Regions from separate parts of the Exiguobacterium sp. TDN 0502 genome, predicted to be linked through region 2. Evidence: predicted binding sites of a transcription regulator. Region 2 holds the regulator's gene; each other region holds the start of a gene.
The links. Region 2 encodes LexA, which represses DNA repair genes until DNA is damaged. Its sites were predicted from a motif close to CGAACATATGTTCG; they were not measured.

Region 1 (2,279 bases), on a different contig from region 2:
GTCTAAAAAACGTACATCTATATTGTACGGATAGCACTCGTTCATTGTCAACGAACGGACGGGAAAGAATTCCACTGTTTTCCTCTTTTACACTAAAAAAAGAGAGGATTCGCAAAGGAATCCTCTCTTGAACGGTTTATTCAGCAAATAGATCTTCTGGTTGTTCCGCTTCGAAATCTACCGGCTCTTCGCGATCGACGAGACCGTGATGTTCACGAATCAATCGTTCGACTTCTGCTGCGACTTCCGGATGCTCGACCATATATTGCTTCGCATTTTCACGTCCTTGACCGAGACGTTCTGAGTTGTACGAGTACCAGGCACCACTCTTTTGAACGATATCGAGATCTGTTCCGATGTCGATCAACTCACCGACCTTCGAAATCCCCTGTCCATACATGATGTCAACTTCCGCTTGTTTGAACGGAGGCGCGATCTTGTTTTTGACGACCTTGATTTTCGTTTTGTTACCGACGACGTCCGTACCGTTTTTCAACGCTTCCGCACGACGCACTTCTAAACGAACAGACGAGTAGAATTTGAGTGCGCGACCACCTGGAGTCGTTTCCGGGTTCCCGAACATGACACCGATTTTTTCACGGATTTGGTTGATGAAGATGACAATCGTCTTCGATTTGTTCGTTGCACCAGATAATTTCCGAAGCGCTTGGCTCATCAAACGCGCTTGAAGACCGACGTGTGAGTCACCCATCTCGCCTTCGATTTCTGCTTTTGGTACGAGTGCTGCAACGGAGTCGACGACAAGAATATCGACCGCACCAGAACGCACGAGTGCTTCCGCGATTTCAAGTGCCTGCTCCCCAGTATCCGGTTGTGACAACAGAAGCTCTTCAATGTCGACACCGAGTTTATTGGCATAAGCCGGATCGAGCGCGTGCTCGGCATCGATGAACGCCGCTTGTCCGCCTTGTTTCTGAACTTCTGCGATTGCGTGAAGTGCAACCGTCGTTTTACCTGACGATTCAGGTCCGTATACTTCGATGACCCGTCCACGTGGGTATCCACCTGCACCTAGGGCAATATCTAATGTAATCGATCCAGAAGAGATTACTGATACCTTCTGATCCGCATTTTCTCCAAGTTTCATGATAGAACCTTTACCGAACTGTTTCTCTATCTGGCGTAACGCCATCTCAAGTGCTGCTTTACGATCACTCACGTAGCAGGCCTCCTTTTAATTATCTTACTGAGATTATTGTACTTCTTTTGAGACCGAATGACAAGCATTTTACGAACATTTATTCGCATACTTACACTTTGAGCATTTTTAGTGCCCCGATGCTTTTTCGAGATGTTTCAGTAACAGGAAGTAGGTATCCTTAACGGCACGCAGTCGAATCATGCCTCGATCGAACGATGGATACTGCCACTCGACGATCCGTGTCCCGTGGGCGTCCGCAACAGCACAATAGACGGTTCCGACCACTTTCCCGCTGTTACTCGTCGGACCGGCTTCTCCCGTCAAGGCAACGGCGATATCAGATTGATACAGCTCTCGCGCTCCTTCAGCCATCGCGATCGCCACCTCTTTACTGACCGCTGTATGCTCTTTCAGAAGATCCCCTGGTACTGATAACACGGCTTGCTTCGCTGCATCATCATAAACGACGGCACTTCCGCGTAAGACTTGACTCGCACCGCTGACATCGACGAAACCACTCGCGACGGCTCCTCCCGTCAATGATTCAGCAAGCGACAGTGTCAAACCAGCTTCTTGATACCGTTTCAGGACGACTTCCGGCAGACTCGTCTCGCCGTATCCATAAAAGTACATCCCGACTTCAGCAAGGACGTGTTGCTCGAGTTCGTCGAGTTTGCGATCGGCTTCGTGTTGATCAAGTGCTTTAGCCGTCAGGCGCAACCGGACTTCAGCGAGTTCGGCATAGGGGGCGACGGATGGATTTTTTGCCTCTTTGATCAACGTTTCAAGCCGGTCGTTTAGCGCCGATTCCCCGATACCGAAGAAACGCAGCGTCCGGGACCGGATCGTTTCTTGACCGAAAAGATGACCGAAGTGATCCTTCAGGATTTGCTTCATCTCACGCGGTACACCGGGCAAGACGATGTACTGGTGATGTTCGGTCTGGACCGACATACCGGGTGCAAGGCCTGCATCATTGCGTAAAACCGTCGCGCCATCGATGACTAACGCTTGTTTCCGTTCATTATTCGTCATCTCCCGCTGGCGTGTCTTCAAGAATCCTTCGATCCGTTCAAACGCTGCTTGATCGAGAACGAGATCACGCCCGAGAAGATCG
Region 2 (2,279 bases):
ATCGTATCCACTCTCTTTTTCAGAGACGATCTCTACGACATCAAATCCTTTATGCGACGCAACTTTTGAAAGTTCCATCCGTTGGCGTTCGATTGAACTATCTTGTGCTTCTTTGTCGGTCGACACCCGACAATAAATCACGACCTTCATCGTACCTCACATCCCTGTTCGTTCTTTCACAACTTTTCCATTTTGTCATTGTTGTGCGATTGGTACAACGATTTTGCTTTTTGAGATGACATGTTTTGTCTCGACATCATTATTTTTGATCAACCAATTGACGTATTCTTCATCAGACATCGAACCGTCGTTGTAAACTTCAGCAATTTGTTCGACTGTAGCGTTCTCGTCAACCGTTACGGACGCTGTCATCAGCTGTGCCACTTTTTCATCCGGACGCGGCGTGAGTAAAAAGATCACGAAGGCAATACTTAAAGCATAGAAGAGAATTGAAAAAGCATGAGTACGAATCGTATGAATCATCATGAATCCCTCCAGATATGAAATGAATGAGTTAGAATAAATGTTCGCGGAACAATTGTTCGCATAACTCATAATAAACACAGAACCCGTGTTCGGTCAACACAAAAATGTCGAACAATTGTTTGTACGCTCATTCGTTCTATGTTATAGTGAATTTAGAAACATATATTCTTACATTTCAAACTTCAATCCAGAAAGAGGTGGCAATTCGTATGCGGAAAATGTCTAAGCGCCAACAAGAGATTCTCGACTACATCGTCTCTGAAGTGAAACTGAAGGGGTATCCACCATCAGTTCGTGAAATCGGAGAAGCAGTCGGACTCGCGTCTAGCTCGACGGTACACGGTCATTTGGATCGACTCGAGAAACGGGGAATGATTCGCCGTGACCCGACGAAACCACGTGCGATTGAGATATTGCTTGATAAGCCTGAAGAAATCACGGAAGCTATCGTCCATGTTCCCGTCATCGGGAAAGTCACAGCCGGTCTTCCGATTACAGCAATCGAAAATATCGAAGAACAGTTCCCGCTTCCTGCACATTATGTAGGGAATGAAACGGTCTTCATGTTGACGATTGATGGTGAATCCATGATTAACGCAGGTATTCTTGACGGCGATCGTGTCATCGTGCGCCAACAAAACACAGCAGAAAACGGAGAAATCGTCGTGGCTATGACCGAAGATAGCGAAGCGACGGTGAAACGGTTCTTCTTAGAAGATCAACAGGTACGTCTACAGCCAGAAAACGACTCGATGGATCCGATGTATTTCGATAATGTCTCGATTCTTGGTAAGGTAATCGGCGTGTATCGGACGATTCATTGACGGAGGGACCAGTTTACGACTGGTCTTTTTTCATGCCTTCAGGAAATGTACATGATACCGTCAACACCGTTGCACTGACGGGTTACGTTGCGTATTCGGTCGCAACACAGCAAACGGACTGGTTACCGACTGCCATCGGGATTGCTGTCGGCACTCTTTGGTTGTCACCCGACCTCGATTTAAAGTCGGAACCCTACTATCGCTTCGGACCATTTCGAGTCTTATGGATGCCTTATGTCAAAATCATGCCCCACCGCTCGATCTGGTCACACGGATTGATCATCGGGGATGTCATCCGGCTTCTCTACAGTGCCGCGATTCTGATTCCTTTGCTGTTTCTCAGCCTATATTTTCAGGTTTTAGATGCTGACACGATTGACACCTGGTTCGCTTCCTTACCCGCTTTTATCGTCGGGATCATGGTAGCAAGCACGATTCATATCCTACTAGATTATTCCAGTAGCTGGTTTCGTCCTAAAAAACGAAAAAAGCGTCGCCGCTGACACCTCTTTTTCCTCACAGTAGGTAGGAAGAGGTTTTTTCTTATCCACTTTTACGTATTTTTAAACATCAAAATAAAAAATTTCCATTCCTATATTTCAATTATATGTATTGAAAACGTTCTCAATTCGGAGTAGTTTAAAGGGGAAAGGCCATTATCTGCTTTAATCCAAAGGGAGGGTTTTTGCATGAGCAACTTTGTAAGTGAATTGATTGGAACGATGATTCTCATTCTGCTTGGGGATGGTGTCGTCGCCGGTGTCGTCTTGAAAAAGACGAAATCGGAAAACAGCGGATGGATCGTCATTACGCTCGCTTGGGGTCTTGCCGTCATGACGGGTGTTTATGTGGCTGCAGCAAGTGGTGCACATTTAAACCCGGCTGTCACGATTTCTCTGGCTCTAAACTCAGCTTTACCATGGAGTGAAGTTCCGGTTTATATCGCGGCACAATTAATTGGAGCTTTCA
Region 3 (2,279 bases), on a different contig from region 2:
CGCGGGCAGCGGCGCCTGTCGCCGTCACTCGTCGTCTCAAAGCGCGGTCGCTTCATCGGTGGGCTGTCAGCGAATAAACTTTGGCTGTTGCCACTGCTCGTCTTCGTTCCAGGTGACGTCCTTGAGACGTGGTGGCCACGCTACAGTTTCCCGGAGCTCGTTCCGATCGTGCTCTGGTTACCGATCGGCTTCAGCTTCCTCTTTACGGGCAAGTTGCCGAAAGAATTGATGCGTCCGCTCGTCCAAGGGCGTTTGATCACGAGTCTTGTCGCGATTCTGTTGACAGTCCTTGCATACGTCACCGGTCAAGCCGAATGGCTGTACGGGATCGTTTTGTTGCTCGTCCTGCACATTGTGTTACATCAGCGGGTCAAACGCTTGAACCGGGCGCAGACACCATTGTTCCTCAATGGAACACGTGGTGCTGTCATTCTCGGGACGCTTCCCGATAAACCGGCAGCCGAGATGGGCTTGATTCCGGGCGAAGCGATCTATAAGGTCAATGGAGAGAAGGTCGATTCGGAAACGTCCTTCTACGAAGCCATTCAAAAACACAAACCGTATCTCCGTCTTGAAGTCATGAACCATAACGGTGACATCCGGTTTGCGCAACGTGCCTTTTACGAACAAGACCACCATGAGCTCGGTATCCTGTTCGTCAACGAGCCGGTCCATGGTCGGACGAAGATTCGCTCCCTGCACTAAAGAGATCCCTGTCACGCAAACGCGTGATGGGGATTTTTTAGTCGGAAGGAACGAGGAATGCTTGTCCGGACAAAAAGAAACTTTTGCATTTTCGAAAAAAAGGGTAACTTCCTAAAAGGAGCACTTCATAATCGAATGTTTGTTCGTAAAGTGATACAATAGAAATAGATTTTTTAACGTGATGAGGGGGAAGCAAACGATGGATTTTGAACTCGTTTCACCATTTGAGCCAGGCGGTGATCAGCCGACGGCAATCGAGAAATTGGTGACTGGACTGAAGCAAGGCGAACGACATCAGACATTGCTTGGGGCGACCGGGACCGGGAAGACGTTCACGGTGTCGAACGTCATCAAGGAAATCAAGAAACCGACGCTCGTCCTTGCCCACAACAAAACACTAGCGGGACAACTCTACTCGGAGTTCAAGGAATTCTTCCCGAATAACGCGGTCGAATACTTCGTTAGTTTTTATGATTATTACCAACCGGAAGCGTATGTCCCATCGACGGATACGTTCATTGAGAAAGACTCTTCGATCAACGATGAGATTGATAAACTGCGTCACTCGGCGACGTCCGCCCTGTTCGAACGGGAGGACGTCTTGATCGTCGCGTCCGTTTCGTGCATCTATGGTCTCGGTAACCCGGAAGAGTATAACAACCACGTCTTGTCACTGCGTGTCGGTAATGAGATGGGGCGCAACGAGATGCTCCGTCGCTTGATCGACATTCAGTATGAGCGAAACGACATCGACTTCCAGCGCGGACGGTTCCGCGTCCGTGGAGACGTCGTTGAAATCTTCCCGGCGTCACGCGATGAACAGTGTGTCCGGGTCGAGTTCTTCGGTGATGAGATTGAACGGATTCGTGACATGGATCCGCTGACAGGTGAGATCGTCGCGGACCGCGAACACATCTCGATCTTCCCGGCGTCCCACTTCGTGACGGGGGATACCCGTCTGCAGAAAGCGATCGCGAACATCGAGAAGGAACTGGAAGTCCAACTCGCGAAATTACGCGAAGACAATCAGCTACTTGAAGCGCAACGCCTTGAGCAACGAACGAACTATGACCTCGAGATGATGCGTGAGATGGGCTATTGCTCCGGAATCGAGAACTACTCACGTCATTTGAACTTGATGCCGGAAGGAGCAACACCGTATACGTTGCTCGATTACTTCCCGAAAGACTTCTTGCTCGTAGCCGATGAATCGCACGTCACGTTGCCACAAATTCGCGGGATGTATAACGGCGACCAGGCGCGGAAACAAGTCCTCGTCGACCACGGCTTCCGTCTCCCGTCCGCAAAAGACAACCGACCGCTACGGTTCGAGGAGTTCGAGGAAAAGGTCAGTCAAGCGATTTATATCTCGGCGACACCAGGACCGTATGAGCTCGAACATTCGAAAGAGATGGTCGAACAAATCATCCGTCCGACCGGTCTCGTCGATCCGACGATCGAGATTCATCCGATCACGGGTCAAATCGATTACTTGATGGATAACATTCGTGACCGGGTGGCGAAGAATGAACGTGTCCTCGTCACGACACTGACGAAGAAGATGGCGGAAGACT

Region 1: recA (recombinase RecA) is a predicted target of LexA. The motif match lies at 1,253-1,266, and genes of this name have one in related genera.
Region 3: uvrB (excinuclease ABC subunit UvrB) is a predicted target of LexA. The motif match lies at 838-851, and genes of this name have one in related genera.

Annotation. Positions count from the first base shown of each region.
Region 1 is NZ_JBOZGJ010000003.1:48,651-50,929, forward strand. Features, by position in the region: gene recA (recombinase RecA) at 137-1,180, opposite strand; gene ACRPK8_RS04860 (competence/damage-inducible protein A) at 1,289-2,279, opposite strand, start outside.
Region 2 is NZ_JBOZGJ010000004.1:20,460-22,738, reverse strand. Features, by position in the region: gene ACRPK8_RS05920 (YneB family resolvase-like protein) at 1-150, opposite strand, end outside; gene yneA (cell division suppressor protein YneA) at 196-483, opposite strand; gene lexA (transcriptional repressor LexA) at 696-1,310, shown strand; gene ACRPK8_RS05905 (metal-binding protein) at 1,343-1,813, shown strand; gene ACRPK8_RS05900 (MIP/aquaporin family protein) at 2,000-2,279, shown strand, end outside.
Region 3 is NZ_JBOZGJ010000001.1:401,461-403,739, reverse strand. Features, by position in the region: gene ACRPK8_RS01960 (PDZ domain-containing protein) at 1-705, shown strand, start outside; gene uvrB (excinuclease ABC subunit UvrB) at 905-2,279, shown strand, end outside.